DNA from 2 places in the Paraburkholderia sp. IMGN_8 genome. Region 1 is predicted to be linked to the other one. Evidence: riboswitches for the same ligand, from Rfam matches in the RefSeq annotation. Region 1 holds a riboswitch; the other holds the start of a gene.

Evidence for each region. Region 1 has a riboswitch for thiamine pyrophosphate ahead of thiC (phosphomethylpyrimidine synthase ThiC). Riboswitches for the same ligand answer to the same signal wherever they lie in the genome.
Region 2: it holds a riboswitch for thiamine pyrophosphate, as region 1 does, so the genes downstream of both, WN982_RS01905 (FAD-dependent oxidoreductase) here and thiC (phosphomethylpyrimidine synthase ThiC) in region 1, are expected to answer to the same signal.

The regions. Positions count from the first base shown of each region.
Region 1 covers NZ_CP150900.1:1,417,197-1,421,871, forward strand. The annotation lists gene WN982_RS06770 (hypothetical protein) at 79-513, opposite strand; gene WN982_RS06775 (glycine zipper 2TM domain-containing protein) at 727-939, opposite strand; gene thiC (phosphomethylpyrimidine synthase ThiC) at 1,221-3,152, opposite strand; TPP riboswitch at 3,335-3,453, opposite strand; gene WN982_RS06785 (GreA/GreB family elongation factor) at 3,647-4,057, opposite strand; gene WN982_RS06790 (hypothetical protein) at 4,513-4,675, shown strand, end outside.
Region 2 covers NZ_CP150900.1:382,242-386,916, forward strand. The annotation lists gene WN982_RS01900 (ABC transporter ATP-binding protein/permease) at 1-1,470, opposite strand, end outside; TPP riboswitch at 1,835-1,959, shown strand; gene WN982_RS01905 (FAD-dependent oxidoreductase) at 2,183-3,313, shown strand; gene thiS (sulfur carrier protein ThiS) at 3,386-3,583, shown strand; gene WN982_RS01915 (thiazole synthase) at 3,640-4,455, shown strand; gene thiE (thiamine phosphate synthase) at 4,452-4,675, shown strand, end outside.

The DNA.
Region 1 (4,675 bases):
GAATACTGCGTGTGGCAACCCCAAGCATAGAGCCCGGGCGCGGCGCGTCAAGAAGGGAAACTACGGGCGAAACGCGCTTCAGTGATGGCGGCCGTGCCCGCCCCCGTGGCCGCCCCACCAGCCGAAGCCGATCGACAGGGACGGTCCATACCAGCCGGGATAGCCGTAGTAAGCCGGATACACGGGCGGCGGATAGTAAGCGGGGTAGACCGGCGCAACGTAGACGGGCGGCGGTTGCGCGACCACATAGGCCGGCGGCCAGTATTGCGCATCGGCTTCCGCTGTCGTGCCGTTAGTTCCCACTGGCACTTCGCGTTGTGCCGCAGCGGCGGGGACGGTAGCGTAGTAAGGGTAGTAGCCGTACGGGTAATAGCCGTATGGGTAATAGCAGCCGGACAAGGTCAAAACGCAGACCGCGCCGGTAAGCGCAATGCCCATCTGTGAAAGACGTGGTGTGCGGCGGGGCAGCCGCTGGCTCATCGCGCTGAGGGTATTGATGACGCGGGACTTCATGACGCGCTCCTGTTTGCATCGGACGCCGCTGTCTGGGCGCCATGCCATGAGCTTACGCCGCGGTCGCCCGCGCAGGATTGCAGAACCGTAACGGCTTATTTCACGTCATTGCACAGCGTGTTTGAAGCGGCCGGCGTCATGCTCTCGCCAGTAGTCGCGGCGCTTGCAGCCGTTCGCGAGCCGCAACCACGAGCGCGGCTCGCTTCGCGTTATTTACTTGCCGACCTGATTGCCGATAATGCCGCCTGCCGCTGCACCGCCGAGAGTCGAAAGCGCGTTGCCGCCGATCGCCGCACCCGCCACGCCGCCGATGCCTGCGCCGATTGCCGTATCGCGCTGCCGTGTGGTCATGCCGTCACACGCCGAAAGACTCGCGACAACCGCGACGATAGCCGCGAAGGTACCGATCTGACGAATCGATTTCATGATCCCTACTCCAGTGGTTATTCAGAACAGGACAGGCTCTCGCCGTCCTTTATTTGATCTTATCGCCGCAGCCCGTATCCAGATGTGTGCGCTTGTCAGCAGACTGTCGGTTTCGTAATCAAATGTTTCCCATGGAGCAGCATGCGCCGTGCCCGCTCTTGCAGAAACGCAAAAGCCCGCCGGTGGCGGGCTTCGACGCTGCAACGCAGCGGTTCAGGTGGTTCAGGTGATTTGGGCGGTTCAGCAGCGGTCGCGCGAAACTGCGCCCGCCTTTCCGACCCTTACTGCCGCTGATAAATCTCGGCGCCTTTCTTCATGAACTCGATCGACTTCACTTCCATGCCTTTGCGCAGCGCTTCGTCGTCGGTGACACCCTGTTGCGCGGCGAACTCGCGCACGTCCTGGGTGATCTTCATCGAGCAGAAGTGCGGCCCGCACATCGAACAGAAGTGGGCGACCTTCGCCGAATCCTTCGGCAGCGTTTCGTCGTGGAATTCGCGTGCCTTGTCCGGGTCGAGACCGAGATTGAACTGGTCTTCCCAACGGAATTCGAAACGCGCCTTCGACAACGCATTGTCACGCACCTGCGCGCCCGGATGGCCCTTTGCCAGATCGGCCGCGTGCGCGGCGAGCTTGTACGTGATGATGCCGGTCTTGACGTCGTCCTTGTTCGGAAGCCCAAGGTGTTCCTTCGGCGTGACGTAACAAAGCATCGCCGTACCGAACCAGCCGATCATCGCCGCGCCGATGCCCGACGTGATGTGGTCGTAGCCGGGGGCGATATCGGTGGTCAACGGTCCCAGCGTGTAGAACGGCGCTTCGTCGCACCATTCCAGTTGCAGGTCCATGTTTTCCTTGATGAGCTGCATCGGCACGTGGCCCGGGCCTTCGATCATTGTCTGCACGTCGTGCTTCCACGCGATCTGCGTCAGTTCGCCGAGCGTCTTCAGCTCGCCGAGCTGCGCTTCGTCGTTCGCATCGTAGATCGAGCCGGGACGCAGACCGTCGCCGAGCGAGAAGGCCACGTCATACGCCTTCATGATTTCGCAGATGTCTTCGAAGTGCTCGTACAGGAAGCTTTCCTTGTGGTGCGCGAGGCACCACTTGGCCATGATCGAGCCGCCGCGCGAGACGATGCCGGTCATGCGCTTAGCCGTCAGCGGCACGTATTGCAGACGCACGCCCGCGTGGATCGTGAAGTAGTCGACGCCTTGTTCGGCCTGTTCGATCAGCGTGTCGCGGAAGATTTCCCACGTCAGATCTTCCGCCTTGCCGTTGACCTTTTCGAGCGCCTGATAGATCGGCACCGTGCCGATCGGCACCGGGCTGTTGCGGATGATCCATTCGCGCGTTTCGTGGATGTGCTTGCCGGTCGAGAGATCCATCACCGTGTCGCCGCCCCAGCGGATCGCCCAGGTCATCTTGTCGACTTCTTCGCCAATCGACGAAGTCACCGCCGAGTTGCCGATGTTCGCATTCACCTTCACGAGGAAGTTGCGGCCGATGATCATCGGCTCGCTTTCCGGGTGGTTGATGTTGTTCGGGATGATCGCGCGGCCGCGCGCGACTTCTTCGCGCACGAATTCAGGCGTGATTTCCGTGAGGCCGTTCGGACCGAACGCGCTCGCGCCGAACGCCTGGCCCGGATGCTGGCGGCCCATCATCGCCGCGAGTTTTTCGCCGTTCGGGCCGCTTGTCTTCAGGCTTTCCAGATACGCGGCGCGCTGCTGGTTCTCGCGGATCGCGATGTATTCCATTTCCGGCGTGATGATGCCGCGACGCGCGTAGTGCATCTGCGACACGTTCTTGCCGGCGATGGCGCGGCGCGGCGTGCGGTGCAGGCCCTGGAAGCGCAGATCGGCGGTGGCGATATCGGCGGCGCGTTCGCGGCTGAAGTCGCTGGAGAGGCCGGTTAGCGCTTCGGTGTCGCCGCGTTCTTCGATCCAGCGCTGACGCAGTGCCGGCAGACCCGCGCGAATGTCGATTTTTGCGTCCGGATCGGAGTAGGGGCCCGACGTATCGTAGACGAAGACCGGCGGATTCTTTTCGCCGCCGAAGCTATCCGGCGTATCGGCCTGGGAGATTTCGCGCATCGGCACGCGGATATCGGGGCGCGAGCCGCTCACGTAGACCTTGCGGGAATTCGGCAGGGGGGCGACAGCGGCTTCATCGACGTGAGCGTCGGCGGAAAGAAACTTCGGATTGGCGTTCATGCATATCTCCTGTGTCGACCCGAGTTGACGCTTTAGCGGCTTACTCGGGTCCCATGCAATTTATTGCAGTCGACCCGAGTTGATGCAAAGCACTTACTCTGGTCCCAAAGCAATGTGGGGCCGCTAAGCAGGAGACGAGATGGAAGTTGTCGGATTCGCGATGGATGAAACGGTAGACCTGGGTGCGAAATCCGTACGCTTCCCTGCGCTGGCATTATCCAGATCAGGTTCAAAGGGTATTTCTCACCCACGCAACACGGACCTCCAACCTCCGTGCGACGCAGGACCCCCGCGTTAGCAGCGCACACGATACACCGGCCGGACGCTGCTTGGCAACCTGTCTTGAAATTATGAATGGAGGATATAACTAACACACCGGCAGGCTGTGGACTATTCTTATGTTGATTGGGCTGCCAGGGTTGATGCGATGCAACAGCGGCGATGCAACAACGGCGCGCCGCGAAAGCGCGTTCGTGTTTGTCTGTGTTGGTTGCTTACAGCGTGAAATCGTCAGCGGCTTCGGGTTGAAACAGGATCTGTTCGAGTTTCAGCACTTTTTCCGTACCGCTTGGCGGCGTGAAGCGGATGCGTTCGCCGCGTTTGGCGCCGAGCAAGGCGAGGCCGACCGGCGAAAACACGTTCAGGCGGCCCTGCGCGAAATCCGCGTTGGGCGGATAGACGACCGTCCAGGTCATGTGCTCGCCGCTGGTTTCGTCGACTAGCGTGGCCTGCGAATTCATCGTGACGACATTCGCCGGAATGTCGCGCGAGTCGACGATGACGGCGCGTTCCAGGACGTCGTCGAGCATGCCTTGCAACTTGGCGTCGGCGCCGGGCGCGGCCGCGTGCTTTTCAAGGCGGGCGACGTCGAGTTCGGTGAGGTAACAGGTTTTCGTCTTTTTCATGACGGGTTCTCCAAGTCGATCTGCATGTAGGGGACAGCGTGCGGATGAGATCGGCCCGGAGCCCGACGACGAGGCTCTGGTGAAGGGGGAGCAGCGTTCAGATCGGGCGCCGGGCGGCGGGAAGCGGGAGCGTTCGGGTCGGCTGGCCGTGGTGATGCGGTGATACGTCCGCGCGTGCGCAACCGGTTGCACGGCACAGGCGCAAGCGGGTGAAGACACGGGAGATCGGAGAACGCATCGGGAACGGCGAATAAAGAAGGAAGTTCGGGTGAGCGCCGGATGTAAGCGAAATCGGCGCCTTCGAAAGGTGAATGCTAGCACGAGCTGGGACGTCTCTTTGTTCGGTGCTGGGCGCGGGCGGGGCGGTAGAGGTGTTTCTCACTGCTGCGCGTTCAAGGGCGCCGCGGCCTGTGCCGTTATCCCGCTGGTAGGGGGGGTCGCCACCCGGTAGCGCGATGGGTGGCATTGATTGGCGCGATGCCGTTTTGAGACGGCGTAAGGGGGTGCTGATGAAAACGAGAGCATGGCGGTTTGGAGCGCTGACCACGGTGGCGGTGATGGCCGCAATGTTTGCCGGACCGACTGTGGCGACGGCTTCGAGCGGTGGGACGATTGCCG
Region 2 (4,675 bases), 1.0 Mb from region 1:
GTACTCCGACAGATGGCAGACGCGCAGCGCTTCGCGGCATTCGTCGTCGGTATAGGTAGCGGCGGGGGACGGGTAGGTGAGCGCCGCTTTCAGCGTGCCGATCGGCATGTAGCTGACCTGCGGGATGAACATCATGCGCGCGTTGACAGGCGCGTCGATCGACCCGTCGCCGAATGGCCAGAGCCCGGCGAGCGCGCGCATCAGTGTGCTCTTGCCCGAGCCGGACGGCCCGCGCACCAGCCAGCGCGAGCCCGGCTGAATCGCGACATCGCGGATGCGCGACAGCGGGTTGCCGTTCGGCAGCGCGAGCTTGAGGCCGTCGGTGGAAAGCTTGTCGTCGTCGACGAAATGCAGGTTGATGCCGCCATGCGCGGTAGCCGGCGACACTGATTCCTTCAGACGCGGCGCATGCACGACGCGCTTGAATTCACGCAGCCGGTTCACGGTAGCGCGCCATTCCACCAAGCTGGTGTAACTGTTGATGAACCACGAAAACGAATCGCTGACGGTGCCGAATGCGCTCGAAATCTGCATCAGCACGCCGAACGTGAAGGCGCCCGCGAAGTAGCGCGGCGCGGCGACTACCAGCGGAAAGATGATCGCGATCTGACCATAGAAAGCCGACACAAAGGTGAGCCGCTTGGTGTACTTCATCACCTGCCACCAGTTGTCGCGAATGCGGCCGAACAGCGTGTGCGTGTTCGTCTTCTCGGTTTCCATGCCGTTGTAGAAGGCGATCTGTTCGGCGTTCTCGCGCAGACGAATCAGGCCGAAACGGAAATCCGCCTCGACTTTCTGTGCCTGGTAATTGATCGGCACGAGCGGATGGCCGACTTTCTGGATGATCAGCGAACCGACCACCGCGTAGAGCGCAGCGGCCCACACCATGTAGCCGGGAATCTGCACCGGCATGCCGCCGAGCGAGACGGTCAGCGCGCCGGCGAGCGACCACAGGATCGTGATGAACGACACCAGCGTGACGACCGTTGACAGCAGATCGAGCGTCAACGACAGCGTGGTGGTGGCGAACGATTGCAGGTCGTCGCTGATCCGCTGGTCGGGGTTGTCGGCGAGCCGGTCGCGTTCGATCCGGTAGAAGGCGCTGTCATGCAGCCATTCGTTCAGATAGCGCGTGGTCAGCCACTGACGCCAGCGGAAGCCGAGCATCTGCCGCAGATAGCGGCCGTACACCGCGAGGATGATGAAGGCGAACGCGAGCCCCGAGAACACCATCAACAGGTGCGGGAAATCGTGCACGTTCTTGGTTTGCAGCGCGTTGTAGAAGTCGGCGCTCCAACGGTTCAGGCGCACGTTAATCCACACGACGAGCAGATTCATCACGATGATCGCGACGAGCAAGCCCCACGCCGTTTTTCGTTCTTCGGAGACCCAGTAAGGTTTGATCAGGCTCCAGGCGGAGACTTTGTCGTCCGGCGGCAGCACGGGGCGGGCAGAGCTATTCGGTGTCATGAGCATCCTGATGTAGTGCTGGCCCATCAAGGGCTGACCCATTGGGGGCCGCCCCACGGCGGGTTTGCGGTGCATGCCCGGGCGTCGTGCTCGACGAACGCACGCCCGTGTGAGCGTCCGATTCTGGCGCGACCCCCTTAAGCGAAAATTAATTTCCGCCTGCAGGACTCGCCCGGGTGCCGGCGTCGCGCGGGCGGCGAAGCGTGCCGCCGACGCCAGGCTCCTGCGGCATCCGGTCTCGGCATTGTGCCAGAGCGGCGCGCGCGGCCATATTGATGAATCGATAGATGGTGCCGGATCAACTGTAGACCACCGCGCGAGCCGCTGGTTTGCGGGCGTCGCGCCTTTTATGGTCTAATGGCCTTCGACGAAACAGGGGTGCTTCGCACACCGGCAGCGTGGATGTCCACGCAGCGGCAGCGAGGCTGAGAGAGACCCTTTGCACCCGATCCGGGTAATACCGGCGCGGGAAGTTTCCGGAAGCAGCCAGTCTTCCATTCCCCGCCGGGCGGCGTCCGTCTTTTGGACGCGCGTGTTGCCCGGCCGGCCTTACCCGCCGGTTTCGTCCTGGGTACGTGCGCTTGTTGCCGTACGGAAAGGACTCGATGACCGCCTATTCTTCAGACATGAGTTTTGCTCTTCGCCACGCTGCTGTCGGCGTGCCGCGCTGCTTTGGCTTGGCTTGCCGTTGCGGTGATCGGGAGTGTGCACGATGAACCGTCCTGCTCAACCCGATTTCGCGGTGCTCGGCGGCGGCCTGTGCGGACGCCTCGTCGCGTGGCGTCTTGCTGGGCAAGGGTATCGCGTGGCGCTCTATGAGCGTGGCGACGCTGCCGGTTCGCAAGCCGCCGCGTGGGTCGCCGCGGCGATGCTGGCGCCGCTTGCCGAAGCCGCCAGCGCCGAGTTGCTGATTACGCGGCTGGGCGCGAGCTCGCTCGAAAGCTGGCCGCGTGTGCTGGCCGAATTGCCCGAACCGGTGTTTTTCCAGCGCAACGGCACGCTGGTCGTATGGCATCACGCCGACCGCACCGAAGCGCCGCTGTTCGAACGCCGGGTGCGCTCGAACGCGCCTGCCGAACTGCTCGATGGCGGCTTTGTGACGCTCGCCGGCGCGCAGGTCGGCGCCGCCGAACCCGCGTTGGCGGGCCGCTTCAATCAGGGCTGGCTGCTGCCGCGCGAAGGGCAACTGGATAACCGCCAGGTATTGTCCGCGCTGGCCGCGGGTCTTGCCGAGCGCGGCGTCGAAACGCATTGGAACACGGCTGTCGACGATCATGCGTTGCCGCCCGCGCGCGTCACGATCGATTGTCGCGGTCTCGGCGCGAAGGCGGTTCTGCCCACATTGCGCGGCATTCGCGGTGAAGTCGCGCGCGTGCATGCGCCCGGTATCAACCTGACGCGGCCGGTGCGCCTGTTGCATCCGCGCTATCCGCTCTATATCGCGCCGAAGCAGGACGATCTCTACGTGATCGGCGCAACCGAGGTGGAAGGCGAGGACATGTCGCCGGTCAGCGTGCGCTCGGCGCTCGAACTGCTGAGCGCGGCATTTTCCGTGCATCCCGGTTTCGGCGAGGCACGCATCCTCGAACTGAATTCGCAGTGCCGCCCGACTTTGCCGGACCACCGTCCGGCGTTGCTGTGGGACGGCGCGCAGACCTTGCGCGTGAACGGCCTGTACCGGCACGGCTACATGATCGTGCCCGAAGTCGCCGACGAAGCCGTGCGCTTCGCCGCGGCGCTGCTCGACGGCCGCATCGGCGATGCCGACGCGTTTGCGGACTGGCAACGCGACGCGCGCTGGAGCGAGCTGTTTCAACTGGATTCCACGCGGGAGCCGGCATGAGCGCTGCGGTTTTTAATGCACGCATTGCACGCTGCGCCGCTACCGCCATCGATTGAACCGTATTCGAACACCATGGACATTCATATCAACCAGAAGCCGTTGTCGCTGCCCGAAGGCGCGACAGTCGCCGATGCGCTCGCCGCGTTCGGCGCGCGTCCGCCGTTCGCGGTCGCGCTAAACGGCGATTTCGTCGCGCGCTCCCAGCATGCGGCGCGCGCGCTGCAGCCGGGCGACAAGCTCGATGTCGTGCAACCCGTGGCCGGCGGCTGAGCCTCGTCGAGGCCCGACTGAACCGCCACGCATTGCCGGAGACAAGGATTATGCAAATGATTTCCCCCCGACCCGCCGACGCGCTCACGCTGTACGGCGAAACCTTCGCCAGCCGCGTGCTGCTCGGCACGTCACGCTATCCGTCGCTGCAATCGCTGTCCGATTCGATCGACGCCGCGCGGCCCGGCATGGTTACCGTCGCGCTGCGCCGGCAGATGAACGAAGGTGGCGCCGAAGCCGGCTTCTTCGATCTGCTCAAACGCCACGGCGTGCCGCTGCTGCCGAACACGGCCGGCTGCCTGACCGTGGGCGAGGCGGTGACGACCGCGCACATGGCGCGTGAGATTTTCGAAACCGAGTGGATCAAGCTCGAACTGATCGGCGACGACTACACGTTGCAGCCCGATCCGGTCGGCCTGATCGAAGCGGCCGCGCAGCTGATCAAGGACGGCTTCAAGGTCCTGCCGTATTGCACCGAAGATCTGGTGATCGGCCGCCGTCTGCTGGATGCGGGCTGCGAAGCGCTGATGCCATGGGGCGCGCCGATCGGCACCGGCAAGGGCGTGATCAATCCGTACGGCCTGCGGGTGTTGCGCGAGCGGCTGCCCGATGTGCCGCTGATCGTCGACGCAGGCCTCGGCGTGCCGTCGCACGCGGCGCAAGTGATGGAGTGGGGCTTCGATGGCGTGCTGCTGAACACCGCGGTATCGCAGGCGACGCATCCCGACGCCATGGCGCGCGCCTTCGCGCTGGGCGTCGAGGCGGGCCGCCAGGCCTTTCTGGCGGGACCGATGGCCGAGCGCGAAAGCGCGCATGCGAGCACGCCGGTGGTCGGCATGCCGTTCTGGCATCAAGACGGGAGCGCCGCATGACGCAGACTTTGCTTTTGAAGGATCGCGACGTCTTCTGGCCGCCCGCCGACGAACTCACCGAAGCCGCCGAACGCATCCGCGCCCGTCTGGGCGACTGGCCGCCGACGCACGCGCCGTGGCGCATTTGCCTGACCGCGCCGGACGAGCCGAACGGCGGCGACCTGATCATCGTCGCCGACACGCAGCAGCATGGCGAGCAGGTGGCGCGCTGGCTGGTGCA